DNA from 2 places in the Pseudovibrio sp. Ad46 genome. Region 2 is predicted to be linked to the other one. Evidence: riboswitches for the same ligand, from Rfam matches in the RefSeq annotation. Region 2 holds a riboswitch; the other holds the start of a gene.

The links. A riboswitch is a leader RNA that binds a small molecule or an ion and turns the genes downstream of it on or off. The one in region 2 is predicted to bind S-adenosylmethionine.
Region 1: it holds a riboswitch for S-adenosylmethionine, as region 2 does, so the genes downstream of both, PsAD46_RS07655 (hypothetical protein) here and PsAD46_RS00775 (O-succinylhomoserine sulfhydrylase) in region 2, are expected to answer to the same signal.

The regions. Positions count from the first base shown of each region.
Region 1 is NZ_LMCG01000040.1:139,813-156,036, forward strand. Features, by position in the region: gene hisS (histidine--tRNA ligase) at 1-1,220, opposite strand, end outside; gene PsAD46_RS07620 (glycosyltransferase family 2 protein) at 1,481-2,629, shown strand; gene PsAD46_RS07625 (glycosyltransferase family 39 protein) at 2,715-4,220, shown strand; gene PsAD46_RS07630 (ChbG/HpnK family deacetylase) at 4,302-5,099, shown strand; gene PsAD46_RS07635 (Crp/Fnr family transcriptional regulator) at 5,319-6,008, shown strand; gene PsAD46_RS07640 (group III truncated hemoglobin) at 6,089-6,502, shown strand; gene PsAD46_RS07645 (acyl-CoA thioesterase) at 6,562-6,990, shown strand; gene PsAD46_RS07650 (group III truncated hemoglobin) at 7,023-7,472, shown strand; gene PsAD46_RS07655 (hypothetical protein) at 7,500-7,880, opposite strand; SAM-I-IV-variant riboswitch at 7,928-8,058, opposite strand; gene PsAD46_RS07660 (PQQ-dependent sugar dehydrogenase) at 8,347-9,588, shown strand; gene msrA (peptide-methionine (S)-S-oxide reductase MsrA) at 9,674-10,303, opposite strand; gene PsAD46_RS07670 (GNAT family N-acetyltransferase) at 10,422-10,889, opposite strand; gene PsAD46_RS07675 (sugar porter family MFS transporter) at 11,186-12,574, shown strand; gene PsAD46_RS07680 (NAD-dependent epimerase/dehydratase family protein) at 13,094-13,756, opposite strand; gene PsAD46_RS07685 (DUF4268 domain-containing protein) at 13,881-14,327, opposite strand; gene groL (chaperonin GroEL) at 14,422-16,074, opposite strand; gene groES (co-chaperone GroES) at 16,140-16,224, opposite strand, start outside.
Region 2 is NZ_LMCG01000001.1:146,576-162,799, forward strand. Features, by position in the region: gene PsAD46_RS00705 (prephenate/arogenate dehydrogenase family protein) at 1-153, opposite strand, end outside; gene hisC (histidinol-phosphate transaminase) at 172-1,269, opposite strand; gene PsAD46_RS00715 (chorismate mutase) at 1,302-2,150, opposite strand; gene PsAD46_RS00720 (homoserine O-acetyltransferase) at 2,436-3,584, shown strand; gene metW (methionine biosynthesis protein MetW) at 3,628-4,251, shown strand; gene PsAD46_RS00730 (class I SAM-dependent methyltransferase) at 4,259-5,107, opposite strand; gene gloB (hydroxyacylglutathione hydrolase) at 5,246-6,016, shown strand; gene PsAD46_RS00740 (cupin domain-containing protein) at 6,016-6,459, shown strand; gene PsAD46_RS00745 (argininosuccinate synthase) at 6,955-8,199, shown strand; gene PsAD46_RS00750 (methyltransferase domain-containing protein) at 8,406-9,257, shown strand; gene PsAD46_RS00755 (MAPEG family protein) at 9,261-9,794, opposite strand; gene PsAD46_RS00760 (crosslink repair DNA glycosylase YcaQ family protein) at 9,919-11,130, shown strand; gene PsAD46_RS00765 (hypothetical protein) at 11,218-12,111, shown strand; gene PsAD46_RS00770 (hypothetical protein) at 12,253-12,690, shown strand; gene PsAD46_RS00775 (O-succinylhomoserine sulfhydrylase) at 12,773-13,957, opposite strand; SAM riboswitch at 14,025-14,102, opposite strand; gene PsAD46_RS00780 (2'-deoxycytidine 5'-triphosphate deaminase) at 14,226-15,332, shown strand; gene PsAD46_RS00785 (YigZ family protein) at 15,337-15,885, shown strand; gene PsAD46_RS00790 (hypothetical protein) at 16,044-16,224, shown strand, end outside.

The sequences.
Region 1 (16,224 bases), on a different contig from region 2:
GCAGTGCGAAGCTCCTGAACCATGGCTTGGTAATGCGCAAGGGAGTCAACGTCCTTGTCCATCACACATACAACCACTGGGCCTGCAACTTCTTCCTGCCCAAGCTTGCCGAGCATAGTGAGTGCTGACATCAGACGGGAAACACCAACAGAGAAGCCGGTAGAAGGCACAGGCTGGCTCATGAAGCGGGAAACAAGGCCGTCGTAACGCCCGCCACCACCAACAGAGCCAAAACGCACAGGGCGGCCTTTATCGTCTTTCACTTCAAAGGTCAGTTCAGCTTCATAAACAGGGCCGGTGTAGTATTCCAAACCGCGCACAACAGATGGGTCAATGAGAACACGGCCATCGGTGTAGTCAGCTGCATCAAACAGCTTGCCCATGGTTGCTAGCTCTTCAACGCCTTCTGCACCAGTTTTGCTGTCTGCGATCAAACCACGAAGGTTCTCGATGGTCTGGTCAGTGGTTTCCCCGCCAGCTTCCACAAAGGCAAGAACCTTTTCCGCTTCCGCTTCGCCAAGGCCAGCACCCTTGGTAAAGTCGCCGGAAGCATCTTTACGGCCTTCACCCAAAAGCAGCTTAACGCCTTCAACACCAAGACGATCCAGTTTATCGACAGCCCGTAGAACGGTCAGGCGGGTTTCAGCGTGTTCGTCACCGGAAAGGCCGATCACTTCCATCACACCGTCCAGAACCTTGCGGTTGTTCACGCGGATCACGTAGTCACCACGAGCAATGCCGAGGCGCTCCATCGTGTCGGACGCCATCATGCAGATTTCAGCATCAGCAGAGACAGAAGGTGCACCAATCGTATCTGCATCAAACTGCATGAACTGGCGGAAACGACCCGGTCCTGGCTTCTCATTCCGGAATACATAACCAGCGCGGTAGCTGCGGTAAGGCTTTGGCAGGCTTTCGAAATTCTCGGCCACATGACGGGCGAGGGGCGCGGTCAGGTCGTACCGCAGGCTCATCCATTGCTCGTCATCATCTTGTAGCGAAAACACACCAGCGTTCGGACGGTCCTGATCTGGCAAGAACTTGCCAAGAGCATCAGTGTACTCGAACATTGGAGTTTCCACGGGCTCAAAGCCGTAAAGCTCATAAGTCTGCTTGATAACGGAGAGCATCTGCTCCATCGCCTGCAGTTCAGCTGGACCGCGATCTACAAATCCACGCGGTAAACGAGCTTTGAGCTTGGCACTTTTCTTTTTTGCCATGAGGCCGTCTCATCCATGAAATAAAAGGGTTGTTGCAAGCGCTTCCCGCAATAAGTCCCCAGAACGCACCAAGGGAAGCATGCTGTTGTCTGTCTCCTAGCCCATTGAGCAGGGGAGGGCAAGGCGCGAAGCGGGTGCAATCCGGCGCAAATTTCCCAATCAATACTTGCAATAGCGTCAAGAGAAGCTAAGGTCGCCCCAAAAAATGGAAGGACCATTCCCTTACGCATGCAAAGGAAGGTCTGCACACTGGAGAAATCATGGTGTCAAACACCAACTACGAACCAACTGAAATCAGCAAATCCGAAGGTCGCGTTACAGGTCCAACAGAGTTAACTGTTGTATTGCCGACTTATAACGAAAGCAAAAACGTTCCCATCGTGGTTGAGCTGCTGGATAAAGCGCTCGCTGGTGTAGCTTGGGAAGTTATTGTTGTTGATGATAATTCTCCAGATGGGACCTCTAAAGTCACTGCTGACATTGCGCAGCAAGACCCGCGTGTTCGCATTGTTCAGCGTATTGGTCGTCGTGGTTTGTCCGGCGCATGCATTGAAGGCATGCTGGCCTCCAGCTCCAAATTTGTAGCTGTGATGGATGCTGACCTTCAGCACGATGAGAGCCTGTTGCCCAAGATGCTCGAAGCACTTCGTTCTGAAAGCTACGACATCTGCGTTGCCTCCCGCCATGTGGAAGGTGGGGATGTTGGGACGGGTTTGTCCTCAATTCGTGCATGGGGCTCCAATCTTGCCAACAATCTGGCACGTAAGTTTCTTAAAGTGGAACTGTCCGACCCGATGAGCGGCTTCTTCATGCTGCGTCGTGACAGGTTTGTTGAGCTCGCTCCGCGTTTGTCGTCCCAAGGCTTCAAAATCATGCTCGATATTGTCGCCAGCGGAAAAGGCGCTCTGCGTGTGAAAGAACTGCCTTTCGTTTTTCGTGAGCGTCAGCATGGTGAAAGCAAGCTCGATACACTAGTGACCATGGATTACCTCGGCCTGCTGGTTTCCAAAATCTTCGATGACAAGATTTCAGTTCGCTTTCTTATGTACTCCATGGTCGGTGGAACAGGTGTCGTCGTTCACCTTATCGCACTGAAGATCTTTCTTGCCGCCTTCGGCATGCCATTTGGCCTCTCTCAGTTGGTTGCGACCTTTGTGGCCATGTCCTCAAACTTTTTCCTCAACAACCGCCTGACCTATCGCGACCGTCGTTTGACAGGGCTTGCGTGGATCAAAGGTCTGCTCACATTCTATGTGATCTGTAGCTTTGGTATTTTGGCAAACGTTGGTGTGGCAGAGTTGATCTACACGAACAAACCAATCTGGTGGTTTGCTGGTGCTGCTGGTGCTGTTATGGGTGCGGTTTGGAACTACGTTGTTTCCAACGCTCTGACATGGCGCAAAGGCTAAAGCGTTTCTTCGAATAGCGAGAGAAGCTTTTCACAGGAAGAAACGCAGGAAACCAAAGTTAAAGCACTTTGAGGAAAGCATTTAAATGCAGGACAATCCCGCAGGAAAGCCGCTGAGCTTTTGGTTGCGCCCGACCAATCTGATCCTGATTGTCGCCGTGCTGTCTTTGGCGCGGCTGGCAACTGGTATGAATGTCGATCTGGTTGAGGATGAAGCCTACTATCGTTTGTGGGGGCTGTATCCTGCATTGGGTTATTACGACCACCCGCCAATGGTCGCTTATTGGATCTGGCTTGGTCAATCCTTGTTCGGTGACACGGCTCTTGGCGTTCGCTTCATCAGTATCCTGTCTGCTGCAATCGGTTCCCTTGCCCTCTGGCGAACTGCAAAAATTCTATATGACGCCCATGTCGCTGGCTGGACAGTCCTGTTTTTCAACGCAAGTTTGCTGATTGGTGTCGGCTCACTGTTAGCTACGCCTGACGCACCCTCTGTTTTCTTCTGGGGACTGGCTTTGTGGGCCATGGCAGAGCTGACGGTATCCAAAAATGCGAACTGGTGGATTCTGGCTGGTATCTTTGCAGGATTAGGCCTTCTTTCAAAATACTCCGTGTTGTTTCTGGGGGTAGGGATTATTCTCTGGCTGGTGTGGGTGCCGGAGAACCGCAGATACTTCCTGTCCTGGCAGTTGTGGCTCGGCGGAGCACTGGCAATCGCAATCTTCTCTCCAGTACTTTACTGGAACTCGCAGCATGAGTGGATTTCTTTTGTAAAGCAGTTTGGGCGTTCTGTACCGGAAGGGTACTCCGTCAAGTACATTGGCGAGTTCATAGGCGCTGTTGCAGGCCTACTGAGCCCGCTCGTCTTTATCATTGCGATGGTTGGTGCGTGGCGCGTCATCCGCAAAATGATAAAGCAAGACAACACGGCCAGCCTGCTGGTTCTGACGGTCCTGCCGTTCCTGATTTATCTACTCTTCCATTCACTCCATTCGCGTGTTCAGGGCAACTGGCCAGCACCAATGTATCCGACACTTGCCATGTTCGCTGGTATTGCAGCAGCTTATCCGCCTGCCAATGTTGGTCGCTGGTTCAAGGTGCTTGCCCCGACTACAGTCGGCCTGGGTGTCGTTGTCGCTGGCGTGGTCTATATCCACGCCTACACCCCGCTCAACACATCTCTGGGCCGTAAAGATCCAACGCACCAGATGCGCGGCTGGCAAGATATTGGGGATGAACTAACCGAGTTGGCAGACGCGAATGACATCAATTGGATTGGCACAACCAGCTATGGTTTGACTGGCCAAATGTCGGATGCGCTCAAGAAGACAGACCTCAAAGTCTACGGAATTCCTGAGCGAATGCGCTATGCAATGATTCCCGATAATCTCCAAAATCCCGAAAATAGTGACATGCTGTACGTCACCGAGGAAAGAAGAGACCGCTCACAAAAGCTGAAAACTAACTTCAATCAGGTTGAGCTGCTGAAGACCATCCCCCGAGAGAATAAGGGATTATTCGGAAAAACCGCTATTGAAAATGTACGGGTCTATCGATTATCAGACCCGAAACAGCCCCTGAAATCCAACTGAAACAGCTGAGATTCCGTTGCGTTAAATTTGCAGGCTTTGTTAAATGTACTCCTGAACCTTTTGGATTGGGAGATCCGCGCGATGAAGCGCATCCTCTTGACGAGTCTCGAATTTGGGCAAAGCTACGGTGTTGACCGGGCGATCTGCGATCTAATCATCGCAGGTCGGCTTTCTGCTGTAGGCTGCGTTGTCACTGGCAAGATGTGGTCGAGGGAGTTCTATCAGCTGCGTGACGTGGTTGCCTGGGCCGAACATGAAACCATGGTCGGTCTGACAGTCACACTGACAAAGCCCGCCGGACCGCTCACCGATTTTGGCCGGACCGTATTCGGAGAGACGTTCCCCGCCCCGTGGTGGTATGCAATGCGCAGCCCCATGAAGATGCTGCCGGAAGAGGCGATTGCCGCTGAGATCGCCGCACAGGTGGATCTGTTCGAAGAGGTCTATGCCCGTCCGCCAGCATTTGTTGCCATTCAGGGAAATCTCGCAAAGCATCCTGCCGTGCATTCAGCGCTCATCACGGTGCTCAGCATGATGACAGGGCGAGAGCCTGCACTGGTACTGCCTGCTGGTGTTAGTCGATCAAGCAACTCCATTTCAAAGCGCGCCACCAAAGCCGGATTGGAAACTATATTCTCAGGACCAGATCTGCCAATGGCTGATGAGGACACGGATCTGAGAGATTTCTTCTGGCACGGAATCAATGAGGCACAGGATTCGGCGATGGTCCTATGTCGGCCATCCTATCCTGAAGAGCAGGCCCAACCCGTCAAAAAGAAAAACGTACGCCAGAGCTCATCCCGTGAGAACCAGCTGAAGTTCCTGATAAGTGAGGAATTTCCGTTTCTTTTGATGGAAAAAGATATCTTCTTGTTCTAAGAACGATCTCTTCCTGCGGTTGAAGAGATCGTTCCTTTTGAATTTGCCATAAACGTTGGGGTATTTATGAACACCCCTAATTTGCCTAAAACTAAAGAACATCTCTGTGACTCCGGTCACAAAATGGCCGCATGATAGACCTAATTAAAATCATCAATTATATTGATGCAGCTTAAACTAAAAAACTGAATCTACGGCGCGTCAGGATCTTGTGGCAAGATGACAAAGTTCAAAGAACTCCTTCAAAATAGCTTTTCACTGTCGGGTTTGGCTGAGGAACACGCACACGGTCTCTCTGAGATAGCTCAGCCTATGTCATTGAAATCCGGCGCAGTTCTCTTCAAGGCCGGAGATCCGGGCAATGGTTGTTACGCAATCATCGAAGGCAGCATGAAAGTCTCCGTCGTCTCGTTGGATGGCAGTGAGCAGCTGCTCGCAGTTCTCGGGCAGGGCTCTCTGGTAGGTGAAATTGCTTTGCTTGACGGCAGTGAGCGTTCCGCTACCGTTACGGCACTCAAGCCAAGCCAGCTTGCATTTATCTCCAAAGCTGCATTTTATCGCTACGCCGATGAAAACCCCGCTGTTTACCGTCACATGCTGCAGATCGTAGCGACTCGCCTGCGTCGTTCAAACGATGCACTCGCTGCACGGTCCTTCTTGCCACTCAATGGCCGGGTTGCGCAGACGCTGCTGCAACTCTCTGAAACATTTGGCAAAAAAGTCGACAGCAACAAAATTCTTGTTCACTATAAGATCTCTCAGGCTGAAATCGCCAATATGGCTGGTGGGGCTCGGGAGAACGTCAGCCGCGTCCTCAATGTCTGGAAGAGAGAAGGTGTAATCAGCCGCCTCTCTGGATATTACTGCCTCGAAAAGCCGGAGGTGCTACGAGCTGCCGCAGAGCTTTAAACTCGGTATTTGAGTAAAAGTGACCCGAAGTAACAAGAAGGGCATGGGCCTTGTCCCTACAAGGCTCCTGAAACACCGAGATGACCTATCAGCATTTTGACATTCGCCCGCAGGACGAGTGCACACCAATCCATCCTGACCTGACGCATTCTCAAGTGCGTGCTTTGGTTGCCAGTCATTCAGAAAAACTCCGTCACAATGGCGAGCTGGCATCAGTCTACCAAAATAGCATGAAGTGCGACTGGGAGGATTACGAAGCTCAGGCCGTGCGATTCTGGTGCTCCGCTCTCATGAAAGACAGAAGCTATTCTGGCCGTCCACTTGGCAAGTATCGTGGTGCTGCAAAGCAGGTATGCAGCGATGATATTGCCAGCTGGTTGAAATTATTCGAGAATGCAGTAGATGAATGCGTTGCTGAAACTGCTCGGGCCAACACCAAGAAATGTGCGACCCAGGTTGTTGATTGCTTCCATATGGCGATGATCCCTGCTTGAGTAGTTGAGCTTCGCCATGCATAGCATTTCCTCTGGTGGATCTACGGAGCTTTAGAACTATGAATGATACAAGAGACGCTGTCGAAGAAGAGCAGCCAATTGGTGAACTGACCACGCGCACAATGGCGATGCCGGCAGACACCAATGCTTCTGGCGATATCTTCGGCGGTTGGGTTGTCTCTCAAATGGATATTGCCGCCGGTATTGCAGCAAGCCAGTGCGCCATGGAGCGCGTTGTGACTGTTGCGATCGACAGCATGACCTTTATCCGCCCTGTTAAAGTGGGCGATGTAATGTGTGTCTACTCCAATGTGCTCCGTGTTGGCAGAACCTCTGTAACGCTTGCCATTGAGGCCTGGGCTTTGCGCCACCGCTTTGGTTATCGCGAGAAGGTTACGAATGCTCAGTTCACCTTTGTTGCTGTTGACGATGACGGCAAACCGATTGTGATCTCTGAAGAGCAACGTGCTAAATACAACAAGGCTTAAGCGGATCGCGGACCAGGAACAGGAAACAAGCAGTGTCATCAAAAATTCCCGTTATGTCAGCGCGTGAACGGACACCGCTTGATCCTTCCATCACACCTGCCCAGATTAATCATCTGGTTGAGAGTTTTTACGGCAAGGTCCGCCAGCATGAAACGCTTGGGCCGATCTTCCTGAGAGAGATGGGCGAGGACTGGGGTCCGCATCTACACAAGATGAAGCACTTTTGGGCGTCAGTGCTGCTAAAAACTGGATCGTATAAAGGCAAGCCGGTTCCCGCTCACGCGAGGATTCAAGGGGTCACCACTGAGAATTTCCATGAGTGGATGGACCTGTTTGAAGACGAAGTCTATGCGATTTTCTCACCAGAAGCCGCACCGCTTCTTCTAGCAACTGCACAGCGCATCGCACAGAGCCTGTGGCTTGCAATGTTCGCAGACCCATTTGCCACGCCTCCTGCAAAATTCGGCAGCCGCGCAGCTTAAATCAGTTCTTATTTTAGTGCAGCTTACCTAGCTCGGGAACTTCTTTTTCGAGCGCAGCGCGTTTTGCCTGAAGTACTCACGCAAGGCTTCCAGTTCTTCAGGACGGCGGCGTGCAGTATCCGCAAACAAGCGCTCGTCGACAACCGTGTGGCAGCCTTCTGCCCAAAGCCGAAGCAGCACAGCAAACCTGTCGGAGCGCTCGTCGGTGGTCAGCGGCGTATTCGGCTGTCGGGTTGAATTGGAAAGCAACCGACTGCGCAGTCCTTTCTCCAGAATCAAGCAATCCAGCAAATAGGCAGCAGTAAACTCGTCGGCAAGGTGTGCGACGGCTTCCCTCAAAGATTGAGGCACATATTCAGATACATACGATTGCCATGCAGACTGTGGCTGACCAGCAATATCAAACATTAAATCCTCCATCGGTTTCCCGAGGAGGACTGGCGCAAAATCCATTGAAACTACCGCTTGGTTGTTACGAATGATGAAGACAGCGTCCTCACTTCGAAACCACATCCCTTTTGGCGGAGACCACCTTGCCCGGTTAGGCAGGTTGGCGAGGGCGCCAGCCCTTCTCTTGATGATGCGTAGGATTTGGCACGAAAATGAGGCAATTGCAAGTGGGCACCTTTCCTTTGTTCTTTGTCCACACTTTCAAACTTACGTTGTGTCGTATTCTAGCACCACAAAACGCAACTTCCGCTAAGTGAATATCTTCAATTTTTGTGGTTCTATAAACCGAATTCCCGTCATATCTGAGTATTCTCCTCAGACTTTGAATGAGCGCATAGTGGCGGCTCAAAAAGGCAGAGCATTTCAAATATTCCGATAAATTTTCTCAGTCAAATTTCTAAGCCCTTCAGGAAGGAAAAAAACGATGTGCACCACAAAGCCCGTTCTCTTTGGAGTCCTGACAGGGTGCGCTTACGCCTTGCTGCTAACCACATCTCTGGCGGCAACGACCACCAAAATGGTCGATGGTGTCAAAACAGAGTTTGTGGAGCAGGTCTCTGAAGAACAGAAAACTCTGGCTCGCAACGCTGAAGTTGTGGTCATGCCCAAAGGCTTCCACATCGAACCTTATGCAGCCGTGCCAGATGCCCGCCATATGGCCGTCGCGCCTGATGGCAAAACTGTCTTTGTAGGGACGACCACGGACAGAGTCTGGGTCGTTACTCCGGATGAAGAGGGCAAGAAAGCTGCAGAAGTTCGCCAGTTCGCTCCAGATCAATCCTTCATCATCCCAAATGGTGTTTGCTTCACAAAAGATGGCTCATTAGTCCTTGCTGAGCAAAACCGTGTTCTGAGTTTTCCGAACGCATTGGAAAATAAAGAGCAGGGCAAGCCAGCAGTGAAGGTGCTGGTCGGCAAGGGCATGCTTATCCCTCCCTCTGAAGAAAGCTATAATCACTCCTCCCGCGTGTGTGATCAGGGTCCGGATGACCGCATCTACATCTCTCTTGGCCAGCCTTACAACGTCCCGCCCAAGATGAAGCTGAAACTCTATGACAGCCTCGGCATCGGCGGCATTATCTCCATCACCGCAGATGGTATGGACCGTCAGGTCTATGCGACCGGGATCAGAAACTCCGTGGGCCTGGAGTTCCATCCAAACTCCGGCAATCTCTGGTTTACCGACAATCAGGTGGACGGCATGGGAGATGACATCCCGCCCGAAGAGCTGAACAAAGGCACCGAGCCGGGCAAGAACTACGGTTTCCCATGGTATGGCGGCGGAACGGTCCGTACCCCGCATTACATCGACGAGCCTGTCCCAAGTGGCGTGGTGAACCCGGAAGTCGAGTTAGACGCCCATGCCGCAAGTTTGGGCATGACATTCTATCAGGGCGATATGTTCCCTGAAGAATACAAGGGCGGCGTCTTCATCGCGCAGCACGGCTCATGGGACCGCTCAGTGCCAATTGGCGCACGTGTGGTGTTCGTGCCCATCAACGAGAAAGAAGAAGCTGGAGCCCCAAGTATTGTCGCAACTGGCTGGATTGATGCCAGCGGCGATTATCTGGGCCGTCCGGTAGACGTGGTCGAGCTTGGCGACGGATCCTTGTTGATCTCTGATGATTCTGCCGGAGGGATCTATCGCATGTACTACGAAGAGTAGGGCCCCCTTCTGACCTGCGACAATACACCTAAAAGCAAAAGACCAGAGCAGTGCCTCTGGTCTTCTTGAGTTCTATACTAAGCCCTTAGTGCTCGCCGGGGATACCTTTGTAAGCATTTGGACCCCAGACCTGCTTGACGCGCTGATCACGACCACAGCGATAGCGGTAGAACTTGTAGCGGATCGGGTTTTTCTCATAGTAGTTCTGATGATAATCTTCTGCATCATAGAACGGAGCTGCAGTGCGGATCGGTGTTACAATCGGGCGGTTCACCTCACCTGATTTTCCAAGCGCTTTCTTGGAGGCTTTTGCAGCCTTCAGCTGCGCAGGAGAGGTCGCAAAGATGGTTGTCTGATAGCTCTCACCACGATCACAAAACTGACCACCAGCATCAGTTGGATCAACGGAATGCCAGAAGGCTGTTAGCAGCTCTTCATAAGACACCTTGGCCGGATCAAACTTCACTTCCAACGCTTCAATATGACCTGTGCCACCAGCAGAAACCTGCTTGTAGGTCGGGTTTGCACTGCGGCCACCCGTGTAACCAGATGTGGTCTCAAGAACGCCCTCGATCTTGTCAAAGTCGGACTCGATACACCAGAAGCAACCACCAGCAAAAATAGCGGTTTCGGTCTCAGCAGCCTGTGCAGGCTGGCTCACAGCATAAAGCAAAGGAAGAACGGCAAGGGCTTTTGCAGCTTTGCGTGCAATCATCTCAGATCCTTAAATCAGGTCATGCATTGGAATTTCCAAAACCCTAGCAGCCACCAGCCCTCAACGGAAATGAAGTCCCTTCAACAAAACGTCAATCAGCGAGAGCATGGTTCGCGCTTCAAACCTCGCAGGACATATTCCAGCCTGTTACGTTAAAACCAGCCTTGTAATAGGTGCGTATGGCACCGTGATTGTCTGGGGCAACACGCAGTCCAATCCGCGTCAGGCCATCTTTCTTGAACGTCGCCTTCAACGCCTCAAGAGCTTTGGAGGCATACCCCTTGCCACGGTGCTCTGAGTAGACCAGAAAATCCATGATGAAGGCAGACGCATCATCTTGAAGGGAGTACCAGAGAAACCCAACTTCCACTTCGCCAGCCTTCGTTTTGTTGACGATGCTCAGCAGCTTATTGTGTTTGTTGCTTTTCCCCTCTGGAAAGGCCTTTGACAAGCCTTCCTCGGCTTTCTTCAGCGCGGCCTGTTCCTCCATTCTGCGATTATCCATCAGGTCCTGAGCGTATTCAGAGACGGAAATGATCTGAAACTCATCAAAACGAGCTGCGGGGAAATCCTGAAGAACAATCATGGTAAGTCCTGGTTGCCAAAGGTTGAAGCGCTTGGGAAGGCCTTGCGCTGATCATGCGACGGGAAGCTTAATTGAAGGCAAAGGCCGCGAAAAGCTCAATGCTGTAATTCCTAACAGGTGCGGTTTTAAGCCGCTGGATCATCATCGCGACACTGAAACGATCTAGGTTTTCTTTCCCGCATATGATCAATCGTTATTGGGGTCTTGCGAAAAACAGCTCAATTCAGGGCTGTGTGTCCTCCGGATGGTTAGAGACCTCCGCCTATACTTTCCCTTGGTCTTTAAAGGGAATGCGCATGATTATCCTCCTGGCATGTATCGCCGTACTCTGTGGTTTGCTCTATGGCTACAACGAAGGCGTCATCGCTGGCGCTTATGAGCCCATCAAAGCAGAGTTTGAATTCTCTGCGTATTGGGGAGGGCTTCTGGTCGCATCCTTGTCTATCGGCGGTTTGATCGGAGCCTACCTGAGCGCCTATCTCAGTGATAGATTTGGCAGACGGTCAACGGTCATCATCGCAGCCCTGTTCTTTATCACCGGAGCTGTCTTATCCAGTGTGGCGCAAGACCTTTTCATCCTCACATTCGCCCGTTCTCTCATCGGAATGGGGATTGGCCTGTCCTCAATGGCTGGCCCCCAATATGTCTCCGAAATTGCACCGCGCAAGATCAGAGGCCGTATGCTTGGCGCGTTTCAGTTCATGATCTCCTTTGGTGTCTTGATTGGCTACCTCTCCAATCTGATCACGCTTGATCTCGGCTACAGCGCAGAAGCCATTAATCGCTGGCAGTTCATGTTTCTCCTTTCTGCGATCCCTGCAGCGTTTCTGCTTTTTGGAATTTGGAGTGCCCCCGAAAGCCCGCGCTGGCTCGTCATGGCAAAGCGCTCGGCAGAGGCAGAGGCCGTCTTTGAAAAGATTGAACCAACCCGATCTGTGGCGTGGGTCAAAGGCAACGTGAAGCGGATTGAGGAAGACCTCGCCGAAGTCGCAGACCAAAAGGGGGGCTGGCTGGACCTCATCAATCCACGTAACCGGCCTATCACCAGTTTTTGTGTCTTCACCTTCCTGTTTCAACAGCTTAGTGGCATCAATGCGGTCATCCTCTACGCACCGGAGCTTTTCGGTGACCTGGGATTTTCTGAGGAAGCCAGCCGCTTGTCTGCAACGGTCGGTCTTGGTGCAGCACTTGCTCTGGCCGCAGCTGCCAGCTTGCTCCTTATTGATCGCGTTGGCCGCAGGCCTCTGATGGTCTACGGATTGCCAGCCTGCGCACTCTCTCAGTTCCTGATTGTGGGAGGTTTCCTCATGGGGGACGGGATTGGCACGGCTTTGTCCGTCTCAGGTCTTTGCCTCTACGTGATCTCCTATTCCCTCTCCATGGGGCCGCTGCCATGGGTCTACATGTCAGAGGTGTTCCCCAATTACCTGAGGGCCAAAGGCATGGTCGTAGCGGTAACCGTCAACTGGGTCTTCACATTCCTCGTTGTGTTCGGTTTCCCCAAATTGAACCAGCTCTTCACGATCACCGAGATCTTCCTGTTCTTCGCCATATGCTGTTGCATCGGAACCGTCTACGCCATCCGCCGCGCACCAGAGACCAAAGGTGTCTCTCTGGAGGATATCTACGAGCTGTTCCACAAAGGGGACAGCAAGACAGCTGAGAGGCCAGTCGCTGGCGAGTAAAACCACAAGCACCAAAAGCACCGCATGACCTCTCATGCAGTGGTGAAGCTAAAATCCCGAGAAACGGGAGGGGCAAGGCGAGCAGGCAATACCTGCGCATTGTATATAAATTAGTTTCTTCGGCATTGGCTGTCGCCTTGCCCGGGCGTTTTTGTATGAAACAAGGTCTCCACCAAAAGGCATTGGGAGCAGGTGCCTACCCATCAACGTGAGGTCTCACAAAACACAAGGCTTTGCTTCGAATACACCTTTCTGGGCAGTTGCTGTAAAGGACAGTTTGACTTGTCCCTGACAGCTGCAGCTGCCAGTGTAGACGCCCATCGGGTGACCAGCTTCCGCTTGGTCCCTGCACTAAAGACTTTCAAGGGGTGTTTCAACGGACCCGCCGGAAGATGCGTTACGCCTCCCGGTAGCCCCGCCCAGCCCACGCCACACTGACGGTCGCTCCGCCAGCTGCCCGTGTACGTGGACATAGGATTAGTATGGCGGGTGATTTGGGCGAGGGGGATAAGATTTTGCTCAGCCAGCTCTATCGGCAATCTCGTCGCCTTGCAGAATGCTGAAACCATTCCCGCCTTCAAGCGCAGCGGCAACAAGTGCGCGTGCAACTGCTGACCCCTCAATTGGACGATATTTGCGCAAAGGGCCTTTAAAGAGAAACGACAGCCGTGGCAACACCGACGCGGCAATCCCCTCAGCAAAGCGTTGCTCCTGACGCTCACCCAGCAACAATGAGGGTCGGAACACTTTTGTTGAAGGGAAAGCGAGCGTGCGAACTGCCTCTTCAAGCTCCCCTTTGACCTTCAGATAGGAGTTGGAACTGCCCGCTGCTGCACCAATCGAAGAAACCATGAGAAACTGCTCAGCACCAGCTTCACGCGCCAACCGCGTAAGGTCGTAGGCAAGCTGGAAGTCAATCGCGTAAAACGCTTCTTTTGAGCCGGCTGTCTTCAGCGTGGTCCCCAGACAGCAGAACACATCCGTCACGTTCATTGGCAGTTGAAAGCTGGCAAGATCGCTGAAATCGGTCAGATGCAAACGAAGCTTATCATCTTCAATCTCTGGATCTCTGCGCACAACTGCATGAACCTCGTCATACGCCTCACTGGCAAGCAGCAGCCGAACCACCTCAGAACCAATCAGCCCAGTTGCACCAAAGACCATCGCCACACGATTTTTCATAGGAAATTCCTCCGATTGTCAGCCAAAGCAGATTGGTAGATCAGGGTGAGAGTTTAAAACTCGAGTAAGTTGAAGCGTAATACAAAAAATAAGAGCACCATTTCAGGTGCTTTCATTTCGATTGCTACTTGGGAATGGCAGAGAGCAGCGGGAAGAGTGCCATATGGAAGTTTCCGAGCCAGGTTACATACCAGTCTGCAAGCTCAGGCATTGTCGTGTTGGTGCCAAGATCAACATCTCTCTTCCATAACACGATGCTGCAATATCGAGCATGTTCAGCAGGGTCCCAATCAAGTGACGCGCCGATCGCTGTCTCTACATGTTCTTTTTGGCCTAGCAGTTCTTTGAAGTAGGCCTCGCCGGGCTCATTCCGAAAGTTGATCATAACTTTCGCGCAGTTTTCTTCATCCAGATAATGGAGACTTAGATAAGCGTTCGGTATGCCAAACTTGATGTCGTAGTAACTTCCGTCGGGAACATTATTTCTCAGTTTAATCGGAAGTTTAGTGTCAGACATCTGGTCTTTGACTGCTTGCCAAATTTCATGATGTTTTTGTTTTAGTTCACTCATGAGTTGTTATTTCCTAGCTGAAGCTGATCGTGACAATGCAAAAAAGGGCACCCCGAAGGATGCCCTAATTCGTTTAAGCGTTGGTTGGCTTGGCTTAGAAGCCCATGCCGCCCATGCCGCCCATGCCGCCGTCCATTGGAGGCATTGCTGGGCCGGAGTCTTTCTTAGGCAGTTCAGCAACCATTGCCTCAGTAGTGATCAGCAGACCAGCTACAGATGCAGCATCCTGAAGAGCAGTACGAACAACCTTAGTTGGATCGATGATGCCAGCTTCAATCATGTTGACATATTCTTCGGTCTGAGCATTGAAGCCGAAGGTCTCATCCGCAATGTTGTCCTGGATTTTGCCAACAACGATGGAACCTTCAACACCAGAGTTTTCAGAGATCTGGCGAAGCGGAGCTTCAAGAGCGCGCAGAACGATCTTGATACCAGCTTCAATGTCAACGTTCTCGGAAGATACTTTCTCAACAGCAGCTTTTGCACGAAGAAGAGCACAACCACCACCTGGTACGATACCTTCTTCAACAGCAGCGCGTGTTGCGTTTAGGGCATCGTCGATGCGGTCTTTTTTCTCTTTAACTTCTACTTCGGTTGCACCACCAACGCGGATAACTGCAACACCGCCAGCAAGCTTAGCAAGACGTTCCTGCAGCTTCTCGCGGTCGTAGTCAGAAGAAGTTTCTTCAATCTGGGCTTTGATCTGGGAAACGCGTGCTTCGATGTCAGCTTTTTCGCCAGCACCATCAACAATGGTAGTGGTTTCTTTGGTGATGTTCACCTTGTCTGCAGTGCCGAGCATGTCGATGGTGACATTTTCCAGCTTGATGCCCAGATCGTCAGAGATCACGGTACCACCAGTCAGGATAGCGATGTCTTCGAGCATTGCTTTACGACGGTCGCCGAAGCCAGGAGCCTTAACAGCAGCAATCTTCAGGCCACCACGCAGTTTGTTCACTACGAGAGTTGCCAGTGCTTCACCTTCAACATCTTCAGCGATGATGATGAGTGGGCGGGAAGACTGAACAGCGCTTTCAAGGATTGGAAGCATTGGCTGCAAGTTGGAAAGCTTTTTCTCGTGAAGGAGAATAAGTGGCTTTTCCAGGTCAGCAATCATCTTTTCAGCGTTGGTGACGAAGTATGGAGAAAGGTAACCGCGGTCGAACTGCATACCTTCAACAACTTCAAGCTCGGTCTCAAGAGACTTAGCTTCTTCAACGGTGATAACACCTTCGTTGCCAACGCGCTGCATTGCTTCAGCAATGTCTTCGCCGATCTGGGTGTCGCCGTTAGCAGAGATAGTGCCAACCTGTGCAACTTCGTCAGTAGAAGAGATAGACTTGGAACGTGCGGTCAGGTCTGCAACAGCAGCAGCAGTTGCCATGTCAACGCCGCGCTTCAGGTCCATTGGGTTCATGCCAGCAGCAACGAACTTTGCACCTTCTTTAACGATAGCCTGCGCCAGAACTGTCGCAGTTGTTGTACCGTCACCAGCAATGTCGTTGGTTTTGGAAGCAACTTCACGCACCATCTGTGCGCCCATGTTTTCGAACTTGTCTTCAAGTTCGATTTCCTTCGCAACAGAAACACCGTCTTTGGTGATGCGTGGTGCGCCGAATGCTTTATCCAGAACAACGTTACGACCTTTAGGGCCGAGGGTAACTTTTACAGCGTTTGCAAGGATGTCGACGCCTTTAAGCATCTTGTCGCGGGCATCGGAGCCGAATTTGACTTCTTTAGCAGCCATGGTTTTGTCTCACTTAAATTCTTGAATAACAGAAGGGATCGTGGGGTCTCAACAATGGCCTGGAATTAAGCCAGGATACCCATGATGTCGGATTCCTTCATGATCAGCAGGTCTTCACCGTCGATCTTAACTTCAGTACCGGACCATTTG
Region 2 (16,224 bases):
TTTCAACTCTTCCGCACGCTTCAGAGTAACTTCTGAGCGTGTGGATATAACAATTTCACCCGCCAGCTTTTCGCGGCGCATGACATGCGAAAGAGATGAGCCGATCAGACCGATACCAATCAGTGCGACCCGGCTAAACAAGGGTTCAGACATGGAGACCTTCTATTAGAACTACTTCAGAAATTCAGAGAGAGCAGCAACAACATCTCTGTTGGCTTCCTCACTACCGATTGACATGCGCAAGGCATTGTCAAATCCATAGGCTTTCACCTGCCTCAGCACACACCCGCGTTCCAGCAGGAAGGCATCCGCATCGACAGCCCGCTTCCCCTGTTCCTCAGGGAAATGGATCAGAATGAAATTGCCGACACTTGGCGTTACGTCAAGACCTAGTTTGGTCAGTTCGTTAACTACCCACGGCAACCATTCGTTATTGTGGCTAACTGCCTGCTCAATAAACGCCTGATCACGCACAGCAGCAGCGCCAGCTGCAATCGCAGCAGCATTCATGTTAAACGGCCCGCGAATACGGCCCAGCGCATCAATGATATGCTCAGGACCATACGCCCAGCCAACACGCAGCGCAGGCAGACCATAAGCCTTGGAGAACGTCCGTGTCATAACAACGTTTTCGGAGTTCGCAACAAGCTCAATACCGGACTGATAGTCATTCCGGCGCACATACTCAGCATAGGCCGCGTCGAGAACCAGAATACAGGTCTTCGGCAACCCGGCGTGCAAACGCTTAACTTCGTCAAACGGAATATAAGTGCCGGTCGGATTGTTCGGATTGGCCACAAAAACCATTTTGGTTTTCTCGGTCACGCGTTCCAGAATGGCATCCACATCCGTTTTCAGGTCTTTTTCTGGGGCAACAACAGGTGTCGCACCAGCTGCGTGGATCGCAATCTTATAAACAAGGAAGCCGTGCGTGGTATAAATAGCCTCATCGCCTTCACCCAGATAGGCATAGGCCAGCAGGCTCAGCACTTCGTCAGAGCCACAGCCACAAATAACGTGATCCGGGTTCAGGCCGTATACTTCACCAATTGCTGTGCGAAGTTCGCCAGCGCTGCCATCAGGGTAAAACTGAAGCTCGGAAATGGTGCGGTAAGCTTCAAGCGCTTTCGGGCTCGCACCTAAAGGAGATTCATTGGAAGAGAGCTTATGTAGTTTATGGCCACCATTTGCCTTCGCCTTACCGGGTACATACGGATCAATTGCCAACACACCAGCACGAGGGACAGGGCGTACTACCTGCTCTTCCATCAACTCATTCCTTTATTCAAAAAACACGCAATTTAACCAACTGCGTCTGCTTCACTATCAAATTCATCATCTAGGTCAAGCGGCGCGGGGTATCCACCGACATATCTAAGTTTATCCGGCGTCGCCTCAGCAGTTTCAAAGAAAGTCGCCAGCTCCTGCTCGGATATATTCCCCGGAACAGCTAATAGCGCATCTACGCCTTCAAAACTGCGATAAAAACTCAACACTTCTATACCTTTGTGCATCAATGAGCTCGGTATAGCTCCCGTCCAGCGCACATCGTAAACACAAATATCCGGCTTCTCAGTTTCAGCAGTTTGAGCCGCAACCACAACAGCAGGCAGATCAGCAGGCCTATCCTGAACAACCAAAAACGGAAGCCTTGCAATAATCGAAGGACCATTGGTGCCATCATCCCGTGCGCCCATGCCACGCCACCAAGGCGTTTCTGCACGCTCTTCTAACCCGATCACACCAAGATCGACCTGTGAATAATCAACCGCCGCAAGCACAGCAGAGGGGTCTATCTCGCGTTGCTGTTCAATGGCGTAACCAAAGTAGAAGCGTGTCAGCTCACTCATTGCGAGTCGATCTGCACTTCCATCAAGATGTACACGATAAGTTGTCTGGGCATTTGTGAGCGAAGAGATTATCTCACGCCAAATATGTTCCAATGACATAATAGGCAGAACACCGCGATGGTTCTCAACCAACCGCCGTATAATATCTGCTTCACGAGAGGGCCTAAAAACAGCATGCATAGAACCTTGTTCAGCTTTTGCCGCAACAATATGCTCAATCAGGTCAGCACGCTCCATAAGCAAGGCATGCAATTTATCATCAACTTCATCTAGTTTATCGCGGACTTGAGACAAGCTCATTTTTGAATCCGAAACTGATGAAGACCCAGACATTGCACTAACCCACTCGAATTATTGAACAGAACCTATGTAAATTCATAGGAAACAACGACGGTGAAAGCAAAAGAAAACGTTGACACACTGCCAATTGGCACCTAGCAAAAACTCTCTTGCAATCCTTTAGAGGAACACCCAATTCGCCTTCACAACACCGCGGAAGAAAACATGACTGAGACTGCCAGCGCAAAACCGGAGAAGACTCCGAATATCTCACCCTCAACACAAGCCAGTGTTGCAGCGGCACAGATGGATATGCCTGCCAGCAAGCTCATGCGATTTGGTTCAGACAATCCTCTCCGGCTTGATGAAGGTACAGAACTCGCGCCTTGGCAGATTGCTTATGAGACCTATGGCGAGCTGAATGAAGACAAGACCAACGCCATTCTTGTGTGCCACGCCCTCACCGGTGATCAATACGTTGCCTCTGAGAACCCCGTAACCGGCAAGCCCGGCTGGTGGTCCATGATGGTTGGTCCTGGTCAGCCAGTAGACACCGACAAATACTTCGTCATCTGTGCAAACGTGCTCGGCGGCTGCCTCGGCACCACTGGTCCTGCATGTACCAATCCGGAAACCGATGAGGTTTACGGGCTCGATCTGCCTGTCGTCACAATCGGCGATATGGTGCGCTCCCAGGCAAAACTGGTTGAAGCGCTCGGTATCGAAACTCTTTTCGCAGTCGTCGGCGGCTCCATGGGCGGTATGCAAGTGCTGCAATGGGCATCTGCCTATCCAGAAAAAGTATTTGCAGCAGTCCCAATCGCTGCAGGTCCACGTCACTCCAGCCAGAACATTGCCTTCCATGAAGTAGGCCGTCAGGCTGTCATGGCGGATCCAGACTGGTGCCACGGACAATATGCCAAAGAAGGCAAGCGCCCTATGAAGGGCCTGTCAGTTGCCCGCATGGCAGCCCACATCACCTACATGTCTGATGAAAGCCTGCACAGCAAGTTTGGCCGCAACCTGCAAGACCGCTCAGCCATCACTTTTGGCTTCGATGCAGACTTCCAGATCGAAAGCTATCTGCGCCATCAGGGCATGACTTTCGTCGATCGCTTCGACGCAAACTCGTATCTCTATGTAACCCGCGCGATGGATTACTTTGATCTCGCAGCAGCACATGGCGGCAAACTGGCCAACGCATTCTTACATAGCACAACCCGTTTCTGCGTCATGTCGTTCACAACGGACTGGCTTTTCCCAACCTCGGAAAGCAAAGACATTGTACGAGCCCTCAACGCAGCTGGAGCAAACGTCTCCTTTGTTGAAATCGAGAGCTCACGCGGACACGATGCATTCCTTCTTGATGAACCTGAACTGTTCAAAACAATGCGTGGCTTCCTGACAGGAGCAGCAAAAGCCAGAGGTATTCCCGCACCGGGAAATGGTGATTGACCGTAACACTGAGCAGTAAGCTTCATCAGAAAGCAGATTCATTATGACAAAACATGATTTGAGTAATGTACGCGGCGATCACCGAATTCTCTGCGATTTTGTAGCATCGGGCTCACGCGTTCTGGACATCGGCTGCGGCACTGGCGAACTTCTGGAACTGCTGATCGATACACGCGGCGTTGATGGCCGTGGCTTCGACACCTCGCAAAAAGGCGTGAATGAAGCTGTTGCCCGCGGGCTCTCCGTCGTGCAAGGCGATGCAGACAACGATCTTGCAGCCTACCCGGACGATGCTTTCGATTACGCAATTCTAAGCCATACGCTTCAGGCGACAATGGACCCGAAACAGGTTCTTGAGCAGTTGCTTCGCATCGGTAAGAAAGTCGTCGTGTCCTTCCCGAATTTCGGCCACTGGCGCAACCGTATGCAGCTGCTCTTCAAAGGCAGAATGCCCGTCACCGACTACCTGCCTTACGAGTGGTACGACACACCAAACATCCACTTCTGCACGATCCGTGACTTTGTTGCTCTCTCTGAAGAAGTCCATGCTAAAGTCATTAAGGCAGAAGCTCTGGATGCAAGGGGCCAGCGCATTGGGTTCAACGCACCATGGTGGGTCTGGAACCTGATCGGCGATCAGGCGGTCTTCCTTCTGGAACGGAAGTAATCAGAACTCAGCTTTCGCCCTCGTTGGCGAAAGTACCTTCTTGCTGGCGACTGTGCCCGTTCATCGCCTGCGCACCGGCAGTCTTTCCATTAGGCAGAAAGACGGGCCGCAAGACCCGCGTCACGTGGCTCGCTTTCATCGGAATACCACGGTACACCTGCTTCTCAGCTTCAGTGACCAGCAACCCAGCAAACGCAGACCAGGCCACCGCCCCTAAACGCTCGAAACTGCGCGCATTCTTTAATACCATTCTCGAGTTCGTCGGCGGCACAAACAGCGCCTCTTCCCGCGACACAACTGAAAGGTGATGGTTGCTCAGGAAGTTATCGAGCTGCGGTCTTGAATAAGGACGACCATACCCAAACGGTGAAACCTCTGACCGTGCCCACGCACCACGTCGATTGGGAACAATCACAATCACCCGCCCACCTGGAGACAAGACCCGGTAGACTTCATCCAACAACGCCCCAGGCTGCCCTGCCATCTCCAACGAATGCACGAGTAAGATGCGGTCAATGCAGGAATCTGGAAACGGCAACTGACTATCTTCCATCAGGAAGGCTTTGTTTGGCACTTCAACTTCACGCGGCCACTTCACCACGCCTTGCGCAGCAGGCATTCCGGCAAACACACGATTGGTCTTCTTCAGGTAAGGCCTCAGATAAGGAGCGGCATAGCCAATACCCAGCAAACTCTGACCATGCATTTCTGGCCAAAGCATTTTCACGCGGCTCCCAACCAACACCCGAAGCATCCGTCCAAGTGGCAGGTCGTAGAACTCTTTTAAGTGAGTAACATCAAGATACAACTGGTTCTCCGCGCGTTGCCTTCCCTTATCATGGGGTGCCAAAGCCATGGGCGCAACGCTTCTTCCTGACGATTTGCAAGCTTAAATCAACCACACCCAGAGTTTTGTGAGTTTGCAGTTGAATTTGACAGCTTGTCCTCTCATGATCTCATAAAGATATACTGTATGCTTGGGAGCTGGTTGATGATTGAAGTTGAAGTCCGGCAGTTTGTTTGTCTGAAAGATAATTTCGGCGTTCTCGTTCACCACCCCGACAGTGGCTGTACAGTTGCAATTGATGTTCCAGAAGCAGCCCCCTACTTACAGGTTCTGGAAGAGACCGGATGGAACCTGACCGACATTCTCATCACACACCATCACTGGGATCATGTCGGCGGAATGGCTGAACTCGTCGAGAGGACAGGCGCAAAGGTAACCGGGCCAGAACGCTCCCGCCAACACATCACAGGCATGAACCGCTTTGTTGAGGACGGAGATGACATTCTCGTCGGCCCAATTGCAGTCAAAGCCATAGGTACTCCGGGCCATACACTTGACCATATCTCCTGGTGGTTTCAGGAGGCGGGCATTGCTCACACAGGCGACACACTCTTCGCCCTCGGTTGCGGCCGTGTTTTCGAAGGCGATCCCGAAATGATGTGGGCCTCTCTGAGCCACCTGGCTAACACATTACCACCCGAAACAAGGATCTATTGCGGTCACGAGTACACGATGGCCAACGCCAAATTCGCTCTCACGATCGACCCAAACAATCAGGCATTGCAGGAACGGACAAAACGCATCGAAGCGCTCCGTGAAGTCGGTCGCCCAACCCTGCCAACCTCCATGGCAGCCGAGCTTTCAACCAATCCGTTTTTGAGAGTCCGAGATCCCCTCGTCCAGAAAAATCTCAACATGGTCAACGCTGAACCAGTTGATATATTTACAGAAATACGTCGCCGCAAGGACAACTTCTGATGCCGCTTGATCAAATCACCTCCTCAGCAACCGCTGAAGAAGTTATCGCTGAACTGCAGATGAAAGAGCATCCAGAAGGCGGCTACTACACCGAAACCTTCCGGGATACAGAAGGCCCAGAAGGGCGCGGTTATTCAACGGCGATCTATTATCTTCTCAAAAAGGGCCAAAAATCTCACTGGCACCGGATCGATGCAATTGAGACATGGCACTACTACGGCGGCGCCCCGCTCTGCCTTTCCATCAGCTCCGAAGAAGGCAGCCAAAACGACATCATCCTCGGCATGGATGTATTAAACGGCCAACGCCCTCAAGGTATCGTACCTCGCCATGCATGGCAGTCCGCACGAAGCCTCGGCGAGTGGACATTAGTCGGTTGCACTGTTGCTCCAGGTTTCCTCTTCGATGGCTTTGAGCTGGCACCACCAGACTGGAATCCTTGAGCCAAAGTCATCGAATTGCGCAATAAATGCTTCGATAATCTTGACCAAACCTCAAAGAAATCTGCCCGCAATTTTAGACAAAAGACGCATAAGACCTGCCCGGAAATCCTCGTAGATACAGAGACTTGTTGGTTAATTGCAGGACTCTGAAAAATTTTTCTGCGCATAAACTCTATGGTTTTTCCGCAGATACAGTTGAGAGATCATGCAGTTTAGCAACTCACGGTTCACACCCAAGACGTGCAAATTTTATGGCATCAAAGCATAACGTAGCAGTCATTATCTTCGCGTTATCAAAACCTTACATACCCGATAGCTGAACCCGGCAACAGCTTCTACTCACCTAATAATCAGGAACACCTGTAAGTAGCTCAACTATCCCGATTAATAACTCAGCACTCAATTCTCAATCACCACTTGCGTTGCTGGCTCTCCTCGGTAGATTGCCCAGCATAGGCGCTTTATGCGCCCGAACACACATTTGGAAGCTAATCTATGGCCCAAGGCGACATCAAAAAGGTTGTGCTTGCCTATTCTGGCGGGCTCGACACCTCGATTATTCTCAAGTGGTTGCAGGCGGAATACGGCTGCGAAGTTGTAACTTTTACTGCTGACTTAGGTCAGGGCGAAGAGTTAGAGCCAGCACGACGAAAAGCTGAACTGCTTGGTATTCGAGAAATCTACATTGATGATCTCCGTGAGGAATTCATTCGGGACTTCGTGTTCCCAATGTTCCGGGCCAACGCAGTTTACGAAGGCGTTTATCTTCTCGGCACCTCTATCGCCCGTCCGCTCATTTCCAAGCGTCTCATCGAGATCGCTGAAGAAACCGGCGCTGACGCAGTTGCGCACGGCGCAACCGGTAAAGGCAACGACCAGGTACGCTTCGAGCTGGCATGCTACGCACTGAACCCAGACATCAAGGTGATCGCACCTTGGCGTGACTGGACGCTGAAGTCCCGTACTGACCTGATCGAGTTCGCAGAACAGCATCAGATCCCGGTACCAAAGGACAAACGCGGCGAAGCACCGTTCTCCGTTGACGCAAACATGCTTCACTCCTCTTCCGAAGGTAAAGTTCTGGAAGATCCGAATGAAGAAGCACCAGAGTATGTCTTCCAGCGCACCGTTGACCCGCTCAGCGCGCCGGACGAAGTCACCGAAATCGAAATCGGCTTCGAAAAAGGCGATGCGTGCTCCATCAATGGCGTACACATGTCTCCGGCAACTCTGTTTGCCAAGCTGAACGATTACGGTCGCGACAACGGCATTGGCCGCCTCGATCTGGTCGAAAACCGTTTCGTTGGCATGAAGTCCCGCGGCATCTATGAGACACCAGGCGGAACAATCCTCCTGTCAGCGCACCGTGCGATGGAATCCATCACGCTGGACCGTGACGCTGCTCACCTCAAAGACGAGTTGATGCCACGCTACGCAAAGCTGATCTACAACGGCTTCTGGTTCTCCCCAGACCGTGAGATGCTGCAGGCGATGATCGACAAGTCTCAGGAGTTCGTGACCGGTACGGTTAAACTGAAGCTCTACAAAGGCAACGTTATCGTTGTTGGTCGTGCATCTCCTTACTCTCTCTACTCAGAAGAGCTGGTGACCTTCGAAGACGACCACGGCGCTTACGACCAGAAAGACGCTGCAGGCTTCATCCGCCTCAACGCTCTGCGTTTGCGCACGCTGGCAAAGCGGAATCAGATGACCAAAGCAAAAGAGTTGACGGACGCCTGAAAGGGTAAAAGCTCCTAAGCTTTAAATTAGTTATTAAGCCCGCAGTGGAAACACTGCGGGTTTTATTTTGAGAAATACCTAGCAACAAAAATACAGCTACTTTCCGTTGCTTACCTAAAAACGATCAACCAAAAGAGGCTTACTGTTCATTAATTTTTTCATGGCTCAATCATGTCAGTATTCAAAGACGAGGATACTACACAGCGATGAAGAATGACAAAAAAGAACAAGAAACCAATCCCGTTGCAGATTTCCTCCGACATTTCATGATCTATGATCATGTACTCGAGCTCAAAGAGACCGGAGAGTTCAACGGAGCTGCCGATCACTTGCTGAACCTTCTTGGGCAAGGGTGCTCTGAAAACTCAGAGGAAACCATCGATCTGCCAAGAGCAAAGGCGAACTCAGAAAAGCTGGACAGTATGCCAGCTGAGTATGTTTCCGCTCTGTTTGACCAGAAAGCAAAGCTTTTCGATATCAAGCTACTGGAGATCCTCCAATACAGCCTACCAACCAAGATCCACGAAAAGATCAACACTCTCAAGCTTGGCCCCTTTAAACGTCTTTTAGATCTAGGTTGTGGCACTGGCTTAGCTGCCGAATTTTTTGAAGATCAGATCCGTTATAAAACTGGCGTCGACATTTCCGAGCAAATGCTCAAGCTGGCGAGAGACAAGAAGATCTACGACGATCTCCAGCAATGTGAAATCAACGAGTTTCTCGATCAAGATCATCCTCAGAAATGGGATTTGATACTCGCATCAGAACTCTTGCCGTACTTTGGTTCATTGGAAGATCTCTTCGCAGGTGTTGCCCGCAACATCGAAAAGAATGGCGTGTTCCTGTTCTCCGCTGAAGCTGTGATGGAGCCTGCATCCAATACCCAGCCCTACACGATGAGCGACAGCTGCCGCTTCAAGCATACAGAAGATTATCTCCGCAATCTCTTGGAGCAATTCGACTTTGCAACCATCGACTTCACGCAGACCACACTCCGACAAGAGCACGAAAGTCCTGTGCTCGGACATCTTGTAGTCGCTCGCTATATGCCAGCGTGAGCGCTACAACCCGGCCATCAACGTTATCAGCACAACCACCAGCATTAAAATGCTTGGGTAGAAAGTCAGTGCAAAGCCGGTTCCACGCCAGGGTGCCCCCTTCTCATAGCTGGCAAAAAACAGAATACGCCCGAGCGCAAACAGCAGCGCAGCTAACAGCGGTACCGACATCGTGCTACCGGGCATAACCGCAGCCCAGGCAATGTAGATGAACCCCGCCAACACCCCCTGCTCAAGTGTATTTTGCAAAATGCTCTGCAGCATCCTGGCTTCCTCACTGCCGTGGGTTAGCCCTCCTCCATCAATGTCATCAGCATGATAAAACCTGCGCATTGCCAGACGACCTATGGAAATCATCAGCAGCAAGGCAGGTGATAACAATGAAACCGCTGCCACCCAAAGTCGCTCAGAGGCATTCCAGTCTGCGGCAAATCCAAACGGATTGAGAAGCGCACCAAACAAAAGCACAATCGCGGTCACCAACGCTCCAACAATCATCCGCTGAAACACACCCCGCTGTTTTTCTGCAAAGTCCAATGCAACCTCCTTTTAGAGAACATAATAGGAACAAACCCACAACTATCTGCTGCGGACTGCTTGCGGCAAGGCGCTACCTCTCCTAGCCTAGGCACGTCTGACCAAGCAGGAGACTTTGATGACTATGGAAGCGCAGTTAGTTTTAAAAGTTGATAACGCCGCTGCGCGCCGCTTGTTTCTGCAGAAACACGCCCTTCTTGAAGCACCAACAGGCTCCTCGAAAGGAGAAGATCTCCTCGATCTCATTCACCGCATTGGCTTTGTGCAGGTTGATAGCATCAACACAGTAGAGCGTGCGCACCACATGATCTTGTGGTCACGCCGCCAAAGTTACCGCCCCAAACATCTCAAGAAGCTGCTGGAAAATGACAGAAGCCTCTTTGAGCACTGGACGCATGATGCCTCAATCATTCCAACCGAGTTCTTCCCTTATTGGCACTACCGCTTCCAAAAAAGCGCAGAGAGCTTGCAATCCTGCTGGAAGGTCTGGCGCGGTGCGGAGTATCAGGAAAAACTCAACCTCATTCTACGGCACATCGAAGAAAACGGCCCCGCTGGCACCTCAGATGTCGGCAAGAATGAGAAGCGCAGCAAAGGCGGATGGTGGGAGTGGAACCCATCCAAAACAGCACTTGAATATCTCTGGCGGACCGGACAAATCTCCGTCTCCCGGCGTGAAAACTTTCAAAAACTCTATGACCTGACAGAACGCGTCATCCCTGAGGATCACCGCTCCGCTAAACCCAGCCATGCAGAAACCATAGAGTGGGCTTGCAACTCCGCAATCGACCGCCTCGGCTTCGCTACGCCCAGCGAAATTGCAGCCTATTGGGACAAACTAGACCTTGCCGATGTCAAAGCATGGTGTGAGCAAGCCCAGAAGCGTCAGGAACTAATCCCTGTTGAGATTCAACCTGCCAGCGACACGAAGCCCAAATTATGTCTCGCACGCCCAACAATTGAAGATGAACTGAGATCCCTCGAAGCCCCATCCCAACGGATCCGCATCCTCAGTCCATTCGACCCGGCATTAAGAGACCGCAAGCGCGCTGAGTTCCTTTTTGACTTCAATTACCGCATCGAAATCTTCGTCCCTGAACCAAAACGGCAATACGGCTATTATGTCTTCCCCGTAATGGAGGGGGACAAGTTGATTGGCCGCATTGATATGAAGCGTGACAAAGCCTCCAATGCTTTGGCCGTAAAACGCTTCTGGCCCGAGGCTGGCATTCGCATGGGCAAAGGCCGCCAACAACGATTGGAAGCTGAACTGGAGCGATGCACCCAGTTTGCTGGCTGTGAAGATCTTCAGTTCCTCTCAGCTTGGCAAGGATAGCCCACTGGATGGCGGGACTATCAGAAACGTAAGTAACCTCCAATACTGCTGGTAAACGTCGCATTCTCGTCAGCACCAAGAGAGCAAATGGGCCAGCTTTTGCAAACTTTGTTGCGTATTCTGCTCTGCCTTGTGGCGCTGAATACCTCTGCTAGCCAGGCCCAACCTCTCTTCAATTTAGACGACCACTTCACCTTCAATCCGCAAGGCAAGTACCAACCCCGCCTCATTGGCCTGTTTGAGACAGATCGCAATAACACATCTGGAGCCGCCGAAGTCATCACGCCAGTCTTTCAGGACAGTCATGGCATGTTCTTCGCTGATGTCCGCTCCGGCAACTCCTCTGATGCTGTTTATCTCATAAGTGCTGGCGGTGGCCTCCGTCACTTTGTACGGCCAAACTTGATTGGCAGCACCTACATCTTCATGAACTACAAGGAAGATTACGAACGCGGCCCCGCAACTGCAGTCACCACGGGCATCGAGTTTTTGGCAAATAACTATGAGGCTCGCTTCAACGCACAATTTCCGACAAGCAAAGTCCGTATTCTGGAACCGGAGCCGGGTAGCACAGACCAACGCGAAAGCATTCCTCTCCTCAACCTTTCAGGAGAGATTGGCTACGACCTTCCCGGAACTGAGGATCTGGGGTTCGGCTTCCGCATCTATGCAGGAGGCTTTTATAGAACCGCCAACAACATTGAAGAGATAAGCGGGGCGCAGGGACGGTTTGAAATATCCCGTGCAGGCTGGTTTGGCGTACCTGGATTGAAGACCACATTTGTTGGCCAGATCCGCTATCACAGCGACATCAACTATCCCATTGGTGCTTTTCAACTTCGCATAGGCCTTCCCATCGTCAAATATTGGAAGGGCATCACTGTCGATAACTATAATGAGCTCTCTCACATAGAACGTCGCATGACAGAACGTGTGCGACGCCCCCTCACTATTCACAATCGCACGCGTCGTATTCCCTAGAACTCCACTTAAAATGAAAGCCCTAGGCATTAAACCACTCGAAGCGTTACCCCTCCCGGTTTCAGGGCATCACAGACCCCCAGCATTAATGTTAATCTTTTCCGATAGGATACCGCTTCCAGCTCTTCCGGGGACAACCACATGAGGACTATTCCACTCACGCTCATTCCGTTTTTGCTCTACAACGCTGTTGCATTTCGGTGGTTTGAAGATCTAGAGCCGGTGCTTGATCAAGGCTACAACGTCACTCCGTGGGCTGCCATTGTATTCCAGATCCCACTGCCATCCGGACTGCTTGTTCCTCTGGATGTCGCCACCCTTCTGCTTGCAGGCACTTTGGTCCTGCTCTTCGTTGAGATCATCAAAGCCACCAGAACCAGCACACTCTCACTGGTAGATCACAGCTTGTCTCTGTTGATCCTCGTGGCTTACCTAATTGAGTTCCTCTCGGTACAAGAAGCCGCCACTCCGCTCTTCCTTCTGCTCATGACCATCACGTTTCTGGATGTCATCGCCGGTTTCATCATCACCTTGTCCGGAGCACGGCGAGATGTAGTTGTGGCAACCAGCAACAGCTAACAACAAGTCTGCAGCATTGGGCTTTAATGCATAAAGGGCACCCGGTTGGATGCCCTCACGCTAGTTGTAATGTGCAACACGCTTAAAGCGCGGCCAGTGCCTTAGCAACATCTTCCAGCAGGTCATCTGCATCTTCCAGACCAACAGAAAGACGAAGCGTCTTGTCTGTAATGCCCAGCTCCAAACGCGCATCTTCCGCAACACTCTGGTGCGTAGTCGTCGCCGGATGGGTAATCAGGCTCTTCGCATCACCAAGGTTGTTGGAAAGGCTGACAATCTCCAGTGCATTGGAGAACTTGAAGGCCGCTTCCTTACCACCCGCCAAATCAAACGCCAGCATGGTAGACCCACCCTGCATCTGCTTGGCCACGATATCCGCCTGTGGGTGATCAGCACGGCCCGGGTAAATCAGCCGAGACACTGCAGAATGATCCGCAAGGAACTCTGCCAGCTTGCCTGCATTCGCAGTCTGACGCTCAACACGCAGAGACAATGTCTCCAGACCTTTCAGCAGAACCCAGGCGTTGAACGGGCTCATCGCAGGCCCAGTATGCTTGAACGGGTCATGGAATTCTTCCACAATCCACTTTTCATCAGAAAGCACGATACCGCCCAGACATCGGCCCTGCCCGTCAATATGCTTGGTCGCAGAGTAGATCACCACATCAGCGCCCAAGGCCAGCGGGCTCTGCCAGATAGCAGTCGCAAACACGTTGTCGACAATAAGCCGTCCACCAGCTTCGTGAATAATATCCGCAACAGCTGGAATATCGATCACTTCAAGCGTCGGGTTGGTTGGGCTTTCAAGGAATGCCGCTGTGGTGTTCGGACGAACAGCTGCTTTCCATTGCTCAATGTCAGTGCCATCAATCAGCGTGGACTCCACACCATAACGTGGCAGCAGCTTTTCGATGATGTATCGGCAGGAACCGAACAGTGCCTTTGGTGCAATCACGTGATCGCCAGCTTTAACGCAGGCCATAATCGCAGAGTTAACAGCCGCCATACCAGAAGCCGTGCCGCGTGCGGCCTCAGCGCCTTCCAGTTCACACATTCGTCGCTCGAACATTCCTACGGTCGGGTTTGCGTACCGGGAATAAATATAGCCCGGATTCTCGCCCAAAAAGCGTGCTTCTGCCGCTTCTGAGCTGTCGTAAACATACCCTTGTGTAAGGAAGATAGCTTCGGATGTTTCACCAAAGCTGGAGCGCGTTGTGCCTCCATGAACAAGCCGAGTTGCTGGCTTCCAGTTCTTTGCGTCTGTCATCGCTCATTCCTGCCCGAAGAGATATCGCTCTACCCCTTCATTAAAAAACCCCGGCGCGGGCCGAGGTCTATACAAGAACCCGACCCTTTAGCTACTTGTTTTACGTGGTTGCAAGCCGGTCGACCAAATCACCACGGAATAGGCAGCGTTTTTACCTCGAAAATACACTAGGGTCAATCAATCAGCTTAGGTTGCAGACTTGGCGAGAGATCAAACTTACGTTAATCAGTGTCAGAACGATTTGAGTACGAGTGGGGCGGAACCAACAATGACAGGCATTCTTCCGGCAAAAGCGATTGAAGCTATGTTTGCCAGCGGTGCAATTCAAGCAGACAGAGTGCCCGACGAGGACCAGATTCAACCTGCCAGTCTTGACCTGCGCCTCGGCGTCAAAGCATGGCGTGTCCGGGCCTCCTTTCTGCCCGGCCCCGACGCGAAAGTGGAAGACAAGCTGGAAAAGCTTATCCTGCACGAGATCGACCTCTCCAAGGGCGCCGTGCTGGAAACCAACTGCGTTTACATCGTCCGCCTTCAGGAAGCGCTGGACCTTCCGGCTGAGCAATCCGCCACAGCCAACCCGAAAAGCTCCACGGGCCGCATCGATGTGTTCACCCGCGTCATCACAGACCAGGGCCGCGCATTTGACCGTGTTGAAGCTGGCTACAAAGGCCCGCTCTACGCTGAGATCTCTCCAAAGACCTTCCCTGTGCTGGTCCGCGAAGGCTCTCGCCTGTCCCAAATCCGCTTCCGCGATGGTGAAACCCTCATCAATGATGAAGACCTGACCAAAGTGCACAACCAGCACACGCTGGTTTCTGGCGGCAAGGACGAAGACGCAATCAACAACGGCGTCCAGGTGTCCATCGACCTGAAAGGCTCTGGCAAAGACAGCCTCATCGGCTACCGCGCCAAGCGCCATACAGGTGTGATCGACGTTGACCGCAAAGACGCACAAGACCCGGAAGACTTCTGGGAACCGCTGTACAATCGCGGCGATGCAACGCTCATCCTCGACCCGAACGAGTTCTACATTCTGGTCTCGCAGGAAGCCGTCCACGTCCCACCGCAATACGCCGCTGAGATGGTGCCATTCGACCCACTCGTCGGCGAATTCCGCGTCCACTACGCAGGCTTCTTCGACCCCGGCTTCGGCCACTCCACCGTTGGTGGCACAGGGTCCAGAGCCGTTCTAGAAGTCCGCTCTCACGACGTTCCCTTCATCGTAGAACACGGCCAGACGGTTGGCCGCCTTGTCTACGAGCACATGGAGGAAGTGCCAGAAACCCTTTACGGCGAAGGCATTGGCTCCAACTATCAGGGTCAGGCACTAAAGCTCTCCAAGCACTTCAAAAGCAAAGAACCGGTAGGAGCATAAGCCCATGCCCCTCTTCACCGTTGAGCAGGAATACAACGCGATACTGGAAGAAAAGAAGTCACGCTTTCTTGCCTTTCTGGTACCCCATGTAGACTTTGCTCAGCGGCTGGCGGATCTTCGCGACGAGCACAAAAAAGCCAACCACCACGTCACCGCCTTCCGCAGAATGCTCCCCGAGGGACGCATCGATGAAGGCGGCAAAGACGATGGTGAACCGTCTGGCACCTCCGGCATGCCCACACTCAAAACACTCATTGGGGCAGACCTTGTGGATGTGGGCGTCATCATTGTCCGTTACTTCGGTGGCACAAAACTGGGCACCGGCGGCCTGGCACGGGCCTACTCCGGCGCCGCAAATCTCGCCATTCGGGAAGCTGAGCTTGTGCCATGGCTGCGCATCAAAACCCGCAGTGTCTCTGCCAGCTTCTCCAGCAGTGCCGAACTGGAACGCCAGGTCATTCTGCTACAGCTGGAAATCATCGAACGCACCTTCACAGAGGACGGCGTAACCCTGCTCGTCAGCGGTCCTGAAGATCAGATCGACAAGCTTTAACCTTCTGTACTTGCTAGCTTTTTCATGCCTCTCAGCATTTCCATCGCACCCAATTAATTAAAATCCTAATAAAAACTTAAACTTTGGCACGCGCCTTGCGATGTAAATCCCAGGAAATGGCATTTGTCTCATTTTGAGACGGTCGGGGGAGTGAAGTCATGCGTGTCACCCGCACTGGAAAAGCGATTAACACTGGAACAGACGCTGATCGTCGCTATCGCGATATCGGCTCTCGCCGTCACGCCAAAATCACAGAGCAAAATGCAGAGACTGTTTCAAGACGGAACACCTACGGGAAACCAGGCAAGGAACTGCAAGTCTCTGAGGATGTCGCCACCA